One region of the Phytobacter sp. genome, then DNA from elsewhere that is predicted to be linked to it. Evidence: predicted binding sites of a transcription regulator. Region 1 holds the regulator's gene; each other region holds the start of a gene.
What was found. Region 1 encodes Fur, which represses iron uptake genes when iron is present. Its sites were predicted from a motif close to ATAATAATGAGAACNACTATCAA; they were not measured.

Region 1 (6,468 bases):
CAAGGTGAAAGGCGTGATTCACTGGGTGAGTGCGGCACATGCACTGCCAGTCGAAATTCGTCTGTATGACCGCCTGTTCAGCGTACCAAACCCGGGTGCGGCGGAAGACTTCCTGACGGTGATGAACCCGGAATCTCTGGTCATCAAACAGGGTTATGCTGAGCCATCACTGCAGGCTGCCGTAACGGGTAAAGCTTTCCAGTTCGAACGCGAAGGCTACTTCTGCCTTGATAGCCGTTATGCAACGGCCGATAAGCTGGTCTTTAACCGTACCGTGGGTCTGCGTGACACCTGGGCTAAAGTCGGCGAGTAATATCGACGTTAATATTTAAAAACGCTGCCTTGTGCGGCGTTTTTTTATTTCTGCGCACAAGGTTTCTTGTGATTTTACAATAATTGTCTGTGCTTGACATGAAATGCAGTTTTAAATTTATTATTTTTAACCCTCGTTCATCCTGATAATTTACACGGTAAATTACGATTTACTCCTCCTTTGCAAAACTCTCCTGAAACAACCTGAAATCTGTGTGTCCTGTCATATTCCTGGTTTTCACCTGGGCAAAATGCTTGATCATTCGTGCGGGCAAAAATAACCTTGATTCGGGGAGTGAAAGAAGTTTTTAGGCACTTTCCGTTATTTCCTGATTTTATTTTGTTGCTGAATGCCTTTGCACAGCACTTTTTATTTTAGTCAAAGAGGAACAATTATGAACGCGTTTACCGCCAAGCGTAAGGCGATAGCGTTAGCTATTGCCAGCGTTACAGCAATGTCAGGTTTAATGGCGTCACCTGCGGTCACTGCCGCAGGATTTGTTGACGATTCGACTCTTACTGGCGGTGTCTATTACTGGCAGCGTGAGCGCGACCGTAAAGACGTCACCGACGGCAATAAATATAAAACTAACCTTGCGCATTCCACCTGGAATACCAATCTGGATTTCCAGTCGGGATATGCAGCAGATATGTTCGGTATCGATATTGCGGCGTTTGCAGCCATTGAAATGGCCGAATCGTCGGGCAGTGCCCACCCTAACGAAATAGCTTTCTCTAATAGTCATAAAGTCTACGATGAAGACTGGGCTGGGGACAGAAGCGGTGCAAGTCTTTACACCGCTGCGGCTAAGTTCAAATACGGTCCGGTGTGGGCCAGAGCGGGCTATATTCAGCCCACCGGACAGACGCTGCTGGCTTCTAACTGGAGTTTTATGCCAGGAACCTATCAGGGTACCGAGGCTGGTGTAAAACTGAATTTTGAGCAAGCAGGCGAGTTGAGTTTTTCCTATATGTGGGCCAATGAATATAAAGCGCCCTGGTATAATGAAACCGATAATTTCTATCAAAATGATCGCGTGACCAAAATTGATTATGTGCACTCTCTCGGTGCGAAATATGATTTTAAAAACGATCTCGTATTAGAGGCTGCGTTTGGCCAGGCCCAGGGATATGTGGATCAGTATTTTGCGAAAGCCAGTTATAAATTTGATATTGCGGGTAGTCCGTTATCAACCAGTTATCAATTCTACAGTTCGAGGGATAAAGCCACTAATCATACGATTAATGATATTTATGATGGTACGGCATGGTTACAGGCGTTGACGTTTAATTATGCTGTCGGGCCGGTTGATTTACGTCTTGAAGGAACATGGGTTAAAGCTGATGGCCGCCAGGGATACTTCAACCAGCGTATGACGCCACTGTATGGTTCATCAAATGGCCGTCTGGATATTTGGTGGGATAATCGCTCAGACTTTAACGCCCACAATGAGAAAGCCGTCTTTGTCGGTGCGATGTACGATCTTAAAGATTTAAATCTGCCGGGTTGGGCGGTGGGGGCGTCATATGTCTACGGCTGGGATGCTAAACCCTCGAACGTTCCTTCTGGCGACAAATATTACGATGCCGGTAACTCCATTAAAGAATCTGCTTACAGTCTGGATGTGGTTTACACCCTGCAGGATGGTCTGGCGAAAGGCACACTCTTCAAGCTGCACTTCACGCAATATGATAACCACTCTGATATCCCGAGCTGGGGCGGGGGATACAACAATATCTTCCAGGATGAGCGCGACGTGAAATTTATCGTGATTGCGCCGTTCTCGATCTTCTGATGCGAAGGAGAGCAAAATGAAAAATAACCTGATGATTCTGTTAATGACCCTCGGTCTGGCTGCGTGTGTACAGCAACCTGGCGCGTCAAAGGAAGATATGCGTCTGAAAACCGCTTACAGTGCCTGCATTAATACGGCGGAGGGGTCGCCGCAAAAGCTTGAAGCCTGTCGTAGTGTGCTGGAGGTGCTCAAATCGGAAAAAGCGCATCAACAGTTTGCCCATGAAGAAACGGTTCGTACACTGGATTATCAGCAGTGCCTCGAAGCGACCCATACGGGTAACGGACAGGCGATAAAAGCCGATTGCGATCGTATCTGGCAGGAGATTCGTAGCCACAATACGCAGTAGGAAAAACACTTTTCCAGCCATAAAAAAAGCCAACCTTAGGGTTGGCTTTTTACGTTTACGGAAGATTATTTTCCAGCAATCTCGTGGGCATTGTCGTCGGTGCGGCAATCGCCTTCAGCGCAGTGGCCGTAGAGATAGAGGCTGTGGTTCGTCAGACGGATACCGTGTTGCGACGCGATTTCACGCTGGCGAGCTTCAATGGAGTCATCACTGAATTCAATCACTTTGCCACAATCGAGGCAAATCAAGTGGTCATGGTGATGTTGCTGAGTCAGTTCGAAAACGGATTTACCGCCTTCAAAATTATGACGGGTTACGATCCCGGCATCGTCAAACTGGTTCAGTACACGGTAAACCGTTGCCAGCCCGATCTCTTCGCCCATATCGATCAGGCGCTTATATAAATCTTCCGCACTGACATGATGGTTATCCGGCTCCTGAAGAACTTCCAGAATTTTCAAGCGAGGAAGCGTGACTTTCAGGCCGGCCTTCTTTAATGCGGTATTGTTGTCAGTCATGCGGAATCTGTCCTGTTGCTAAACGGTTCGCTCCCCATCGGGAAGCTACAAGGAATGCACTGGGAAATGCGTCTCATTATAGAACTGCCATGTCTAAATGAAAACTGCAAGCCCTCAAGTAAAGTAAGCGTATAAAACGTGGTAGCGCCAACAAAGTCCTTCGCGATACCCATTTTAACCAGGCCATATTGTACAGTGCTGGAGGCAAAAGTTAAAAAAATGTAGCAATTATTTCCATTGGTTTTAACTATCAATCTGGCGCAACCCGCAGATTGCGCCAAACAGCATCAGGCATTAATGATATCTTTAAGGTTCAGCTCTTCATAAATCTGCTTAACCCATTTATCAACACGTGCAGCGGTCAGCTCCGGCTGGCGGTCTTCGTCAATGGCCAGGCCCACGAAGTGGTCGTCATCGGCGAGGCCTTTGGACGCTTCGAAGTGGTAACCTTCAGTCGGCCAGTGACCGACAATCACCGCACCGCGTGGTTCGATGATGTCACGGATGGTACCCAACGCATCACAGAAGTACTCAGCATAATCTTCCTGATCGCCACAGCCAAACAGCGCGACCAGTTTGCCATTGAAATCAATGTCTTCCAGCGTCGGGAAGAAATCATCCCAGTCACACTGTGCTTCACCGTAGTACCAGGTCGGGATGCCGAGTAACAGGATGTCGTAGCCTTCCAGATCTTCTTTGCTGCTTTTTGCAATGTCGTGAACATCAGCAACATCTTTACCAAGCTGAGCCTGGATCATTTTTGCGATGTTTTCGGTATTACCGGTGTCGCTGCCGAAAAAAATGCCAGTGATTGCCATGAGTAAAATAACCTCTTGAAACTTAATGATATGGTGGTGGCGTTTAGCCCACGGATAAGGGCAATCATAGCAGAACAGGCAAGCGCGCGGAAACTGCAATCGCGCCAGACTGCACTCTATGCCACATGAAAGCGTTATTTAGATGAAGATTCAGAGGAATCAATGCTGTTCAGCGCTTTGAGCTGTTCCAGCAACATCTCTTCGATGAGTTCACTGCGACTCATTTGACGCGCGTCGGCCAGTGCATTTAATGCATCAACGGCTTCGGCATTGATTTTCAATTCGACGCGTTTAAGCCCACGAAATTTATCGCGTTTAAGCTGATTGCGTTTATTGATACGCAATTGCTCGTCGCGAGAGAGCGGATTGGTTTTAGGACGTCCCGGGCGACGCTCATTCGCGAACAGATCTAGTGTCGTGCGGTCCGTTTGTTCTTTAGCCATGATTTAAGAATACTACGGGAAGTACAAGCAATCGGGTCGTAGCCCGGGCTGATTAGCGCGCCATCATACATCAGGGAGGCAGGTACGCCAACGCCCGGGCGCGTTCAGGCGACCGGTCGCCGGGTTTTTAATCAGTTTGTCTTTTCAGCGAGATAACGACGGATAGCACGCAAAACGGCATCAGGCTTTTCTGCATGCACCCAATGGCCCGCACCGGCAATCACATGTGCCTTCGCCTGAGGAAATTGTTTGAGCAGCGTCTGCCTGTACTGTTCAGTCACATACGGTGAGTTCCCACCAGGAATGAACAGAGCAGGGTGGTTCCAGGCCGGAACCTCTTCCCAGCCTACAATGTGCGGGTACTGTTCCCAGAGCACGGGAACGTTAAAACGCCACTGGCCGTCAATAAACGACTTCAGCAAAAACTGAATCACTCCCTCTTCATCAATAACGGTACGCATCACGGCAGCCGCCTGCTGGCGCGTTGTGGCTTGCGCATCCGTCACGGCATTGATAGCGGCAAAAATCTCATCATGGCGGCGGACAGCATAATCAACGGGGGCAATATCAATCGCAACCAATTGGTCAATACGCTCAGGAGCGAGGCCAGTTAAGGCCATGACTGCTTTGCCACCCATCGAGTGGCCGATAAAGGTTGCGCGCTCTATAGAATGTGCGTCCAGCGTGTCGACCAAATCCTGCGCCATCACCGGATAATTCATCTCGTCTGAACGGTCTGAAAGCCCGTGATTACGCATATCAACCTGAAGAATGTCATGGTCATTGACGAGGTCACGAGCAAGGATACCGAGGTTGTCCAGGCTACCAAACAAACCGTGGACCAACACGATGGGAGAATTGTTGTGCGATTGTTGTGCAGATTGCGCTCGGGTATTCAATTTCATGGCAAAGTTCTTTTTTTCGCTCTTTCGGATTAGGGTATTATGTTGAACATTCTGCCGCCCGGCTGCAAGGTTCAGACACAATCTAACTTAGCAGCCTCTCAGGTTTAACGCTATCCGCTGTTGAGATTTGACTTTATAATCTCAATAACTTGTATTCAGATAAGACACTGCACTGGATTAAAATGAAAACGATTGAAGTTGATGATGAACTCTACAGTTATATTGCCAGCCACACGAAGCATATTGGTGAGAGTGCATCCGACATTTTACGGCGCATGTTGAAATTTTCTGCCTCTGCGCAACCCGCCGCCACGGTTCCCGCTGCTGTAAAAGAAACACCTGTTACAACTAAGGTTGTTGAAGAGGTCAAACCGACCAATACCGCGAAAGACAAAGTGCGTGCGGTGCGCGAGTTACTGCTTTCTGATGAGTACGCCGATCAGAAAAAAGCCGTCAACCGTTTCATGCTGGTGCTGTCTACGCTCTATTCTTTGGACAATAACGCTTTTGCAGAATCTACCGAGTCTCTGCATGGGCGTACCCGCGTATACTTTGCGTCTGATGAACAAACCCTGTTGCAAAACGGTACTCAAACCAAGCCAAAACAGGTGCCAGATACTCCATACTGGGTCATCACCAACACCAATACGGGTCGTAAATGCAGCATGGTCGAACACATCATGCAGTCAATGCAGTTCCCGGCGGAATTGATTGAAAAGGTTTGCGGCACAATTTAATCCTTGCATAAAAAGGACCAGGCAATGGCTAACCATGAACGTGCGGGGCAACCTGCGCAACAGAGCGATTTGATCAACGTCGCCCAACTTACCGCGCAGTACTACGTACTCAAGCCGGAAGTCGGTAACGCTGAACATGCAGTAAAATTTGGTACGTCAGGTCACCGCGGCAGTGCGGGGCGTCATAGCTTCAACGAACAACATATTCTGGCGATTGCCCAGGCGATTGCCGAAGAGCGCGCTAAAAACGGTATCACCGGTCCGTGCTATGTGGGTAAAGATACCCATGCCTTGTCTGAACCTGCATTCATCTCCGTGCTGGAAGTCCTCGCTGCCAACGGCGTTGATCTGATTGTGCAGGAAAACAACGGTTTTACTCCGACTCCAGCCGTTTCTAACGCCATTCTGGTCCACAACAAGAAAGGCGGCGCACAGGCTGACGGCATTGTGATCACTCCGTCGCATAACCCACCGGAAGATGGCGGTATTAAATACAACCCACCAAACGGTGGCCCGGCTGACACCAACGTCACCAAAGTGGTGGAAGACCGTGCTAACGCGCTGCTGGCTGATGGTCTGAAAGGCGTGAA
Region 2 (6,468 bases), 360 kb from region 1:
TCTACAGGGGACAGGGCCAAACTCATCCTATCTCTCCAGAGTAGGCTGTTCTGGTAGGAATTTTTATTTCTATCAGCAATATTCTCGAGGCATGGCGCTTTCTGACTATCCCGGAATCTATAAAACAAGTGTTAATGGCGTCGGTATGAAACTAACGTCATCTACCGGTGGTGCTGTTGTTGGTATGACGGCAAACAAATGGTATAGCTGGTATAACGGTTATGGTTGTACCAACTGTGATCTTTACGCAACCTCATCAAATTTTACTCTGGAATTTTATGCCATTGGCCCTGTCGGGACCGGGGATATATCGATGAGTGGCTATTACGTCCAGGGCTACGTAAATGACAGTGATAGGGCTGGTTCTACTTCTGGCTATTTCTCGATAAATGGAACGGTTAAATTTAAAGCAGGTTCCTGCAAAACGCCGGATATCAGCGTCAATCTTGGAAAACATTCTGCTGATAGCTTCACCTCCGTAGGTTCCACCAGTGCACCCGTGCCCTTCAATTTCCAGATAAACGAATGCGATCCCGGCCTGGCGACGGTGAGTTACACCTTCAAGCCGGCTTCAGGTGTCACGCTGGAGGGGGCTGCTGGCAGCGAGTATTTGACGCTCAAAGGCAGTCAGAAGGCCGGGGGTATCGGCGTACAGATGTTTTATGATGATGGGGTGACACCGGTGCCTTTCAACAGTAAAACGGCTTTTTCGGGCTACGAAACGACCACTGGCGGCAGTTACGTTATCCCCATGCAGGCTCGCTATGTGCGAACAGGCAAGGTCAGCGCCGGACCGGCAAATTCTGCCGTCGAATTTGTGATGGCCTACGAATAATTGCGCCGCAAGGGCTGTTCAATTTTCACTGAAAGAACATTCCTTCAGTCCTGTTCTCTGTCTTTAGGTTTCCCTTGAAAAAACAGCGCCGTTACGCTCTTATCACTGTTCTAATAACAATGAGGATAGCGTAATGAAGTTAAAGACAGGGGTCACTGCACTGATACTGGCGACAGTACTGACGGGTTGCGTTGCACCCGCGCACAAATCCACGACTGCGGAGCAAACCTGTAAAGCGGACAACCAGATGCAGCAAACCACGCTCTATTTCGGTTTGAATCGCCCGGCAGGCAAAGAGATAACCGGAGCCGAGTGGCAGCAATTCGTTGATGGTGATGTGACGCCGCGTTTCCGCGATGGTCTGACGGTATTTGATGCCCGTGGGCAATGGTTGGGGAATGACGGCAAAGTGGCTCGCGAAGCAAGCAAAGCGCTGATGCTGATCCACGCCAAAGACGCGACCAGTGAAACCAATATTGAGACACTGCGCAGTATCTACAAAACTCGTTTCGCTCAGGAATCGGTGATGCGCGTTGACCAGCCGGTCTGCGTGCAGTTCTGATAAAAAACGGCGGGTGATTAGCCCGCCGTCAATCTTAGAGGACCACGCCTGCGAAGGCGGCAGAGAGCAGACTCACCAGCGTTGCGCCATACACGAGGCGCAGGCCAAAGCGTGAAACCACATTTCCTTGCTTCTCATTCAGTCCCTTAATAGCTCCCGCTACAATGCCGATAGAGGCGAAGTTGGCGAATGAGACCAGGAAGACCGACAGAATCCCCAGGCCGCGCGGTGTCATCTGTGCGGCAATTTTCTGCAACTCGATCATCGCGACAAATTCATTAGCGACCAGCTTGGTCGCCATGATGCTGCCCGCGTTGAGTGCGTCACTCAGCGGAATACCGATAAGCCAGGCCAGCGGGTAGAAAACATAGCCCAGAATCTGTTGGAAGCTGATGCCGAACAGGGAAGAGAAGAGGGCGTTGACGGCGCTAATCAGCGCGATAAAGCCAATCAACATTGCCAGAATAATCATCGCGACTTTGAAGCCTGCCAGAATGTACTCGCCCAGCATCTCAAAGAAACTCTGCGACTCGTGCAGTTTCTCGAGCTTCACCTCCGCTTCGGCGTCGGCTCGCGTCGGGTTAATAATGGTCAGGATAATAAAGGTACTGAACATATTCAGCACAAGGGCCGCGACCACATACTTTGCATCCAGCATAGTCATATACGCGCCGACGATAGAGAGCGACACCGTGGACATAGCCGTGGCTGCCATGGTGAACAGACGGCGGGAAGAGAGGTCACCCAGGATACCTTTATAGGCAATAAAGTTTTCCGACTGGCCGAGGATCAGCGAGCTGACAGCGTTGAAAGACTCCAGTTTGCCCATGCCGTTCAGTTTTGACAGCAGGGTACCAATCACGCGGATGAACACCGGCAGAATACGCCAGTGCTGTAAAATGCCGATCAGTGCAGAAATAAAAACAATCGGGCAGAGCACGCCGAGGAAAATAAAGGCCAGCCCTTTTTCACCCATTCCACCAAATACAAAGTTGGTGCCTTCAGCCGCATATTTCAGCAGAACTTCGAAGAATCCAGAGACATATTTGATGAGGGTCAGGCCGCTTTCTGCATGCAGGAAGAACCAGGCTAGCGCCAGTTCAATCACCACCAGTTGCAGAATAAAGCGGAAACGGAGCGTGCGGCGGTCGAAACTCACCAGCCAGGCCAGCGCAAGGATCACCACCAGCGCCAGCAGAAAATGTAAAAAGTTAATCATATCGAGGACATTTGCAGGTAAATGGGCGCTTATTTAGCCATAGTGCCGAAAAGCAGTAAACAGAAAGTTAAAGTTTTGTAAGCTTAAAATTTTCCATATTTCAACCACTTCTGCATAAGGCCTGAGATGGCGATCGTTAGTCTGCTAGCCATTTACATCCGGTTATCATTCTGTTCATTTTTCGCTTGAGTTTCGGCAGTTCGTAATGATAATCACTATCAAAGAAATTTACTTTTCTTTTCAGCAATTGACCTTATATGACGCAGGGGCGTTCTCATGTTTGTGCCATTTCTCATTATGCTACGTGAAGGCCTCGAAGCGGCGCTGATCGTTAGCCTGATTGCCAGTTATCTGAAACGAACCCAGCGTGGACGCTGGATAGGCGTGATGTGGATTGGCGTGCTTCTGGCGGCTGCTCTTTGTCTGACGCTCGGTATCATCATTAACGAAACCACCGGTGAGTTTCCGCAAAAAGAGCAGGAACTGTTTGAAGGTGTTGTTGCCGTGATTGCGGTGGTGATCCTCACCTGGATGGTGTTCTGGATGCGCAAGGTGTCACGTAACGTCAAAGTGCAACTGGAGCAGGCGGTGGATAGCGCGCTGGCGCGCAGTAACAACCACGGCTGGGCGCTGATTTTGATGGTCTTCTTTGCGGTTGCACGCGAGGGTCTGGAATCGGTGTTCTTCCTGCTGGCGGCTTTTCAACAGGATGTGGGCATCTGGCCGCCAATTGGGGCCATGCTGGGCCTTGCCACGGCAGTGGTGCTGGGTTTCCTGCTTTACTGGGGCGGTATTCGGCTTAACCTGGGCGCGTTCTTCAAATGGACCAGCCTGTTCATTTTGCTGGTGGCGGCAGGTCTGGCGGCGGGGGCCATCCGTGCTTTCCATGAGGCCGGGCTATGGAACCACTTCCAGGATGTCGCTTTTGATCTGAGTAATATTCTGACGACGCACTCCTTAACCGGCACGCTGCTTGAAGGCATCTTCGGTTACCAGGAGACGCCAACCGTCAGCGAAGTATTCGTCTGGTTACTCTATCTCATCCCTGCACTGGTGCTGTTTGTAATGCCACCGCGTGCGGGCGTGCAACCGTCCAGTGCATCGCGCTAAATATCTGGACCGGGTTTAATGTAGTTACAACATACTTATTAAGGGAAGGGACATGGCAATTCATTTTCGTCGTAGTGCGTTACAGGTTGGTGTCGCAGCGTTAATCGCTTGCGCGTTTGGTGCCGAAGCGGCCGATATTCCGCAGGTAAAAGTTACCGTGACGGACAAACAGTGTGAACCCATGAACCTGACGGTCAACTCGGGTAAAACGCAGTTCATCATCCTGAACCACAGCCAGAAAGCACTGGAGTGGGAGATCCTTAAAGGGGTGATGGTGGTGGAAGAACGTGAAAACATCGCGCCGGGCTTTAGCCAGAAGCTGACGGCAAACCTGCAGCCGGGCGAATATGAGATGACCTGTGGTCTGTTGACCAACCCGAAAGGCAAGCTGGTAGTAAAAGGTGCGGCAACGGCGGATGCGGCGAAGAGCGAAGCCCTGCTGAGCCTCGGCGGTGCGATTACTGAATATAAAACTTACGTCACCACCGAAACCGCTGCGCTGGTCACCGGTACCAAAGCCTTTACCGATGCGGTAAAAGCGGGCGATATCGAAAAAGCCAAATCCCTGTACGCGTCCACTCGCCAGCATTACGAGCGCATCGAACCGATTGCGGAACTGTTCTCCGACCTTGATGGCAGCATTGATGCCCGTGAAGATGATTATGAGCAGAAAGCGGCCGATCCTAAATTCACCGGTTTCCACCGTCTGGAGAAAGCGCTGTTTGGCGATAACTCAGTAAAAGGCATGGATACTTATGCTGACCAGCTTTACACCGACGTGCAGGATCTGCAAAAGCGAATCAGTGAACTGGCCTTCCCGCCGTCAAAAGTGGTGGGTGGGGCAGCCGGTCTGATTGAGGAAGTGGCAGCGACCAAAATCAGCGGTGAAGAAGATCGTTACAGCCATACTGACCTGTGGGACTTCCAGGCAAACGTGGATGGCGCCCAGAAAATTGTCGACCTGCTGCGTCCGCAGTTGCAGAAAAACAACGCCGAGCTGCTGGCCAAAGTGGATGCCAACTTCAAGAAAGTGGACACCATTCTGACGAAGTACCGCACCAAAGATGGCTATGAAACTTACGACAAGCTGACCGATACGGATCGTAACGCGCTCAAAGGGCCAATTACTACGCTGGCTGAAGATCTGGCGCAACTGCGTGGTGTGCTGGGTCTGGACTAAGCATCATGAATGATAAAAAAGAAAATGATGTCGTTGGAGAACCTTCACGGCGTCGTTTATTAAAAAGTATGGGCGCGCTGGGAGGCGCGCTTGCCCTTGCCGGAGGATGTCCGGTGGCGCACGCGGCCAAACCGCAAAGTGCGCCAGGCACGCTTTCCCCCGATGCACGCATGGAAAAACAGCCGTTTTACGGTGTGCATCAGGCAGGGATTTTGACGCCTCAACAGGCGTCGATGATGCTGGTTGCTTTTGATGTGCTGGCGGCAGACAAGACGGATTTAGAGCGCTTGTTTCGCCTGTTAACCCAACGTATTGCATTTCTGACGACGGGCGGTCCGGCTCCTGATACGCCGAACCCGCGTTTGCCTCCGATGGATTCCGGTATTCTAGGCCCCTTTATTGCGCCAGATAACCTGACTATTACGGTATCACTGGGTGCAACGCTCTTTGATGCGCGTTTTGGCCTGGCGGCACAGATGCCCAAAAAGCTGCAAAAAATGGTGCGCTTTCCGAATGACTCGCTGGATGCCGCGCTTTGCCATGGTGACTTGTTGCTGCAGATTTGTGCCAACACGCAGGATACGGTCATCCATGCGCTGCGTGACCTTATCAAGCACACGCCGGATCTGCTCAGCGTGCGCTGGAAAAGGGAAGGGTTTATCTCTGACCATGCCGCGCGCAGTAAAGGCAAGGAGACGCCGGTCAACTTGCTGGGCTTTAAAGATGGCACGGCCAACCCGGATAGCAGTAACAGCACATTAATGGACAACGTAGTATGGGTGACAGCGGAGCAGGGCGAGCCGGCATGGGCCGTGGGCGGCAGTTATCAGGCCGTGCGTATTATCCAGTTCCACGTCGAGTTCTGGGATCGCACACCATTAAAAGAGCAGCAGACCATTTTTGGTCGCGATAAGCATTCGGGCGCGCCGTTGGGCGGTAAGAACGAACATGACGTGCCTGATTATGCCAGCGATCCGGATGGGGACGTGATTGCCCTGGACAGCCATATTCGTCTGGCCAACCCACGTACCGCAGAAACTGAGTCCAGCCTGATGATGCGTCGTGGCTACAGTTATTCCCTGGGCGTGACCAACTCGGGCCAGCTCGATATGGGACTGTTGTTTGTCTGCTATCAGCACGACCTGGAGAAAGGGTTTCTTACCGTCCAGCAGCGCCTCAACGGCGAAGCGCTGGAGGAGTACATCAAGCCGATTGGCGGGGGGTATTTCTTCGTGTTACCGGGTGTGAAAGACGCTACGCAGTATATTGGGCAAGGATTACTTCAGGCCTGAAACCTCTCCTGCCCGAATCCGGGCAGGATATTCTCTTATCTGTTGCATCCGTTCACACTTTTTCTGCCATCAAACCATCAATTTTTCGTATGAGAAAGTATCTGTTATTTTTCTGTAATATTCATAGCAGACACTCTTAAGCATCACGGTAACGTTAAATTTCGTTATGTTTAAGTAAAAATAATGTTGCATTTTTGGTGCCTTCTGGTGTACTTAAACAATAGCGGTAGTTCCCGGCAGTGAGTGAAAGCCTTCACTATGGAGATCGCG
Region 3 (6,468 bases), 670 kb from region 1:
GGGGCCAGCATGTTGACCGTCACTATGGTGCGCAAAGCCGACCGCTCGGGTTACCAGCTCTATATTGGTAAAGCGCTGGAAGATTATCCGGTAAAAAATGAAGAAGAAGCCGCGCGTTATATTAACCAGGTTATCGAACGTGAAATTCTTCGTGCGCCGGAACAGTACTTATGGATCCACCGCCGCTTTAAAACTCGTCCGATTGGTGAAGCGTCGTTATATCTGTAGATGAACATGCCCAGTCTGCTTAATGTGGATTGGGCAATCAGCAACACATTCGCTTTAAAATAACACCCCGCCTTTTTGCCCCTTCTGAAGTAAAACCCGCTACACCTGATAAAAAAATCCCGGCATTAAGCCGGGAGGTGATTATGTATTAGCCTGATTTTTAAAAGCAGTGGCATTGCTATCATCATCAAAAGAGTAACAACGTTTAAAGACGACTCACCGGATATGAGAGTCTGTCGTATGGCGCAGGGGTATTAAACGCGAGAAATATAACGTCTGTGTGACAACCGCACACAATGCCAAAAATGGATGTCAGAAAATCCCCGTTAAACGAATTTTCTGTTACGCCATGCCTTCGTCGAGGGCGGGGATGGCCATGCTTTTAAGCTTAATAACGAAGTGATTATCGTGGCGGGTTATCTTTGCCCCGTCATCACAATATTCTGCAGAGAGCTGAAAAAAGGTATCGGCATCAACGTCAAACGCCAGTTCTACTTCTTTCTGCTTGCCGGAATTTAACATCTGATAGGCTTGATTCAAGCTGTGTGCTTTAGCAATAGACATGGAAAATGACCTCATCATAAGCGCTACAATGGTTAAAACTTAACCACTGCTTTATAGCAGGCAATGGTGAAAATGTCAGGCGTAGGCTCTCGCAAAAATGGCTGATGACATTATATTGATATGCGTTATGTTATAATATAACATTATCAGCTCATTAATATGAAAGAGGGTCATATTTTGGTACGTCATTTTGGAAAATTAGCAGTCGCTCTGGGTACACTTCTGATCAGCGGTCAGGCACTTTCGCATGATCACCACTCTCACGGCGCGCCGTTAACCGAAAAAGAGCAGAAAGCGGCAGAAGGTGAGTTTGATAATAAGGATGTGAAGGACAGAAGCCTGGCGGATTGGGAGGGGGTGTGGCAGTCCGTTTACCCTTATCTGGCCAGCGGCGACCTCGACCCTGTCTTTAAAAAGAAGGCCGGGAAAGATAAAAGCAAATCCTTCGACGAGATCAAAGCGTATTACCGTAAAGGCTATGCCACAGATGTGGACACCATCGGTATTGAAAACGGGGTGATGGAATTCCACGTGGGCGAAAACGTCAGCAGCTGTAAATATGACTACGCCGGCTACAAAATTCTCAACTACGTGTCCGGTAAGAAAGGTGTTCGCTACCTGTTCGAATGTAAGGATGCGAGCAGCAAGGCACCTAAATTTGTGCAGTTCAGCGATCACACTATCGGGCCACGCAAATCTGCGCACTACCATATTTTCATGGGCAATACCTCTCAGGCTGCATTGCTGGAAGAGATGGACAACTGGCCGACCTACTATCCGTACCAGCTGAAGAAAGAAGAAGTGGTCGACGAGATGCTGCATCACTGATGCGTCAACTCAGGGTTTATGCAAAGCTCGCTGCGGCGGGCTTTTTTTATGTCCGTGCTTTCTGTAGCATAAGCGCCCAATTACGAGCCTAAAGGTATCTCAAGGAGGAAATGTGTTTGCCGAATATGGTGTGATTAGCTTCTGGTCCTATTTCATCGGTGCCATTTTCATCATTTTAGTTCCTGGGCCAAATACCTTTTTTGTCCTGAAAACCAGTATTGCCGGTGGCCTGAAAAATGGCTACGTCGCGGCGGCAGGCGTCTTTCTCGGCGATGCGATTTTAATGTTCCTGGCCTATGCCGGGGTCGCGACCCTGATTAAAACCACGCCCGTGTTATTTAACATTGTGCGCTACCTTGGGGCGTTCTATCTGCTCTGGCTTGGCCTCAAAATGCTTTACAGCACGCTGTTTCGCAAGGCAAAAGCGGGTGAGGAACATGAAGTCCAGAAAGGGGATATCTTCAAGCGTTCGCTGATATTGAGCCTGACAAATCCGAAAGCGATTCTGTTTTATGTATCGTTTTTTGTGCAGTTTATTGATATCCATTACACCAACCCAGGTATGTCGTTCTTTATTCTCGGCGTGACGCTGGAAATGATCAGCGTGTGCTATTTCAGCTTCCTGATTGTCTCGGGCTCCTATGTGACGCAATTGGTCAGAACCAAAAAGCGTCTGGCGAAATTAGGCAATTCACTGATTGGCTTGCTGTTTGTGGGCTTTGCCGCCCGCCTGGCGACCCTGCAGTCCTGATTCCCGTCGATGATGTTGACAAGGCTCGCTTCGGCGGGCCTTTTTGTTTTCAATCGCAGGTCATTATTAATATCTCTGATAACACAGGAAAATGGCTGTTCGCCTGTTTTCAAACCTGCTATTTCTGATCGTGTCATCCCTTTACCTGATGCCAATTTTGAGGAGCGCTGCATGCTGGAATTAAGACCAGGCTGTGAATGTTGCAACACCGACCTGCCGGGTGACTCGCCCGATGCCTTGATTTGCTCATTTGAATGCACATTCTGCCTGGATTGTGCGACAAAACTGGCAATGCGTTGCCCAAACTGCGGCGGAGAACTGGTAAGCCGACCACGTCGCCCGTTAGCAAAACTGGTTAACAATCCCGCGTCAGTCACGCGTGTGTTTAAACCGCAGGGTTGTGCGTAAAACATCCCTTCTGCGCGCGATATTTTTCTTATCCGCTTAAAAAATAAGGATAATAGCTAAGGCGATTTTGTGACGCAGGTATCTTTTTGCTGCCGCAGGCCTCCCGTGCGGCACAGATATTTTCCTGGCTATCTTAAAAATAGGCATTGCCTATGCATCTTTAATGCTTTTCCTTTTTTTGGCGCCAGGCTAAAAATAGCCATTATTTATCAATTCATTAAACAATTCTTCACTTGCCTGTAAAGCCCGCAGACAGGGTCTATGCTTAATACAGGTGTCTAAAAAACGGTCAGAGCATCAATAACCCTTCGGAATAGAGGTTGAAGTGATAATCGTTATCACTAACATAGTGTTATGCCTTTAAGGCTTCATGACATGAGGTAGACCCATGGAATCGCAATCAGAAACATTTAACCCGGCCGATTTTACCTGGCGTGGTTTGACCCTGACGCCCGCTGCTGCGGAGCATATTCGCGCTTTAACGCGCAAACAACCCGACCTGCTAGGCGTGCGTCTGGGCATCAAGCAAACCGGCTGTGCAGGCTTTGGTTACGTGCTGGATACGGTCAGTGAACCTGCCAAAGATGACCTGCTGTTTGAAAATGAAGGTGCACGACTTTATGTCCCCCTTCAGGCGATGCCGTTTATCGACGGGACCGAAGTGGACTATGTGCGTGAAGGGTTAAACCAGTTATTCAAATTCAATAACCCGAAAGCCCAGAACGAATGTGGCTGCGGCGAAAGCTTTGGGGTATAGGCGGTACTATGTCTCGTAATACTGAAGCAACTGACGATGTCAAAACATGGACCGGGAACCTCAACTACAAAGAGGGCTTCTTCACCCGGCTGAACACTGATGAACTGGAGAAAGGCATCAATGAAGATGTGGTGCGCGCTATTTCAGCAAAACGTAATGAACCAGAATGGATGCTGGAGTTTCGCCTGAATGCGTTTCGCGCCTGGCTCGAAATGGAAGAACCGCACTGGCTGAAAGCCCAGTACGAAAAACTGGATTATCAGGACTACAGCTACTACTCCGCGCCGTCCTGCGGCAGCTGCGATGATACCTGCGCTTCGCAACCGGGTGCAGTGCAGCAAACCAATGCTAATGCCTGGCTGACGGAAGAGGTTGAAGAGGCCTTCAACCAGCTCGGTGTGCCGGTACGTGAAGGGAAAGAGGTGGCAGTCGACGCCATTTTTGACTCCGTATCCGTGGCGACAACCTACCGGGAAAAACTCTCGGAACAGGGGATCATTTTCTGCTCTTTCGGTGAGGCCATTCATGACCACCCGGAACTGGTGAAAAAGTACCTCGGGACCGTTGTGCCTTCTAACGACAACTTCTTTGCTGCTCTCAACGCCGCAGTGGCTTCAGATGGCACGTTCATCTATGTGCCAAAAGGCGTCCGTTGCCCGATGGAACTCTCTACCTATTTCCGTATTAACGCGGAGAAAACCGGGCAGTTCGAACGTACGATTCTGGTGGCGGATGAAGGCAGCTATGTAAGCTACATCGAAGGGTGTTCAGCCCCGGTGCGCGACAGCTATCAGCTCCACGCCGCGGTGGTTGAAGTGATTATCCATCGCGATGCAGAAGTGAAGTACTCGACCGTGCAGAACTGGTTCCCGGGGGACAACAACACCGGTGGGATCCTGAACTTCGTCACCAAGCGTGCGTTATGCGAAGGTGAAAACAGCAAAATGTCCTGGACCCAGTCGGAAACCGGCTCGGCAATCACCTGGAAGTACCCCAGCTGCATTCTGCGCGGGGATAACTCCATAGGTGAGTTCTTCTCTGTTGCGCTGACCAGCGGCCATCAGCAGGCCGATACCGGCACCAAGATGATCCACATCGGTAAAAACACCAAATCGACCATCATCTCGAAAGGGATCTCTGCCGGGAAAAGTCAGAACAGCTATCGTGGTCTGGTCAAAATCATGCCAAGCGCCACTAACGCACGTAACTTCACCCAGTGTGATTCCATGTTGATCGGCCCGGATTGTGGCGCCCATACCTTCCCGTATGTCGAGTGCCGTAACAATACTGCGCAACTGGAACATGAGGCGACCACCTCGCGCATTGGTGAAGATCAGCTGTTCTACTGTCTGCAGCGCGGTATCAGTGAAGACGACGCCATTTCGATGATCGTCAATGGCTTCTGTAAGGACGTGTTCTCCGAGCTGCCGCTGGAGTTTGCCGTCGAAGCGCAAAAACTGCTGGCTATCAGCCTTGAACACAGCGTCGGTTAAGGATTAAGGAACAAACATGTTAAGTATTAAAGACCTGCAGGTTAGCGTTGAAGACAAAGAGATTCTGCGAGGCCTGAGCCTGGAGGTTCGCCCGGGAGAAGTACACGCCATCATGGGGCCGAACGGCTCGGGTAAAAGTACGCTGTCGGCCACCCTTGCCGGGCGCGAAGATTATGAAGTCACTGGCGGTAGTGTTGAGTACAAAGGCAAAGACCTGCTGGAACTCTCACCGGAAGATCGTGCCGGTGAAGGTGTGTTCATGGCGTTCCAGTACCCGGTAGAAATTCCCGGTGTCAGTAACCAGTTCTTCCTGCAAACCGCGCTTAACGCCGTGCGTAAGTACCGCGAACAGGACGAACTGGACCGTTTTGACTTCCAGGATCTGATGGAAGAGAAAATCAAGCTGCTGAAAATGCCGGAAGATTTGCTCACTCGTTCGGTCAACGTGGGTTTCTCGGGTGGTGAGAAAAAGCGTAACGACATCCTGCAAATGGCGGTGCTGGAGCCGAATCTGTGCATTCTGGATGAAACCGATTCCGGGCTGGACATCGATGCCTTAAAAATCGTGGCCGACGGGGTTAACTCCCTGCGTGATGCACAGCGTTCTTTCATCATCGTCACCCACTATCAGCGTATTCTTGACTACATCAAGCCAGATTTTGTGCATGTGCTGTATCAGGGCCGTATCGTTAAATCCGGTGATTTCTCGCTGGTGAAGCAACTTGAGGAGCAGGGGTATGGCTGGCTTACCGAACAGCAGTAACGCGCTGCAGCAGTGGCATCATCTGTTTGAGATGCAGGGCGGGGCACGTTCCGAAGAAGCGCAGCAGCATCTTCAGCAAATGCTGCGTCTCGGTTTGCCAACACGCAAGCATGAGAACTGGAAATACACGCCGCTTGATGGGTTGCTTAACAGCGAGTTTGTCGCCCGCTCTGGCGCACTGACGCAGGCCGAGTGCACGACGCTGGCGCTGCCGGTTGATGCGCTGCGCCTGGTGTTTGTTGATGGTATTTTCAATGCACAGTTGAGTGACGATATCACTGGCTCTGGTTTTGAGATTTCCATCAATGACGAGCGTCAACCGCTGGCGGCCCCCGTCCAGCCGGATGTGTTCCTGCACCTGACGGAAAGTCTGGCGCAGACCGTGACCCACATTCAGGTCGCGCGCAATCAGCGCCCGACCAGAACCTTGTTGTTGATGCATGTGACGCAGGGTGTGGAGGGAGAAGAGATGAATACGGCGCATTACCGCCACCACATCTCGCTGGCCGAAGGGGCGGAAGCCACGGTCTATGAGCACTATGTCAGCCTGAACAGTCATCGTCATTTCACTGGTGCACGTTTCACCATGGATGTGGCGGCGAATGCCCATTTGCACCACTTCAAGCTGGCTTTTGAAAATCCGCTGAGCTACCACTTCGCCCATAACGACATTCGT

Region 2: efeU (iron uptake transporter permease EfeU) is a predicted target of Fur. The motif match lies at 2,816-2,838, and genes of this name have one in related genera.
Region 3: sufA (Fe-S cluster assembly scaffold SufA) is a predicted target of Fur. The motif match lies at 3,105-3,127, and genes of this name have one in related genera.

The regions. Positions count from the first base shown of each region.
Region 1 covers NZ_JCACPZ010000004.1:724,476-730,943, reverse strand. Annotated here, with positions in the region: gene glnS (glutamine--tRNA ligase) at 1-313, shown strand, start outside; gene chiP (chitoporin ChiP) at 708-2,108, shown strand; gene chiQ (ChiQ/YbfN family lipoprotein) at 2,125-2,457, shown strand; gene fur (ferric iron uptake transcriptional regulator) at 2,523-2,975, opposite strand; gene fldA (flavodoxin FldA) at 3,263-3,793, opposite strand; gene ybfE (LexA regulated protein) at 3,928-4,236, opposite strand; gene ybfF (esterase) at 4,368-5,141, opposite strand; gene seqA (replication initiation negative regulator SeqA) at 5,324-5,878, shown strand; gene pgm (phosphoglucomutase (alpha-D-glucose-1,6-bisphosphate-dependent)) at 5,903-6,468, shown strand, end outside.
Region 2 covers NZ_JCACPZ010000004.1:361,919-368,386, reverse strand. Annotated here, with positions in the region: gene AC5JPW_RS05825 (fimbrial protein) at 1-835, shown strand, start outside; gene AC5JPW_RS05820 (DUF3574 domain-containing protein) at 969-1,397, shown strand; gene AC5JPW_RS05815 (NupC/NupG family nucleoside CNT transporter) at 1,432-2,616, opposite strand; gene efeU (iron uptake transporter permease EfeU) at 2,893-3,726, shown strand; gene efeO (iron uptake system protein EfeO) at 3,779-4,906, shown strand; gene efeB (iron uptake transporter deferrochelatase/peroxidase subunit) at 4,912-6,198, shown strand.
Region 3 covers NZ_JCACPZ010000004.1:56,240-62,707, reverse strand. Annotated here, with positions in the region: gene lpxP (kdo(2)-lipid IV(A) palmitoleoyltransferase) at 1-228, shown strand, start outside; gene AC5JPW_RS04105 (hypothetical protein) at 571-792, opposite strand; gene zinT (metal-binding protein ZinT) at 970-1,620, shown strand; gene leuE (leucine efflux protein LeuE) at 1,733-2,371, shown strand; gene AC5JPW_RS04090 (DUF1272 domain-containing protein) at 2,543-2,779, shown strand; gene sufA (Fe-S cluster assembly scaffold SufA) at 3,168-3,536, shown strand; gene sufB (Fe-S cluster assembly protein SufB) at 3,545-5,029, shown strand; gene sufC (Fe-S cluster assembly ATPase SufC) at 5,046-5,792, shown strand; gene sufD (Fe-S cluster assembly protein SufD) at 5,767-6,468, shown strand, end outside.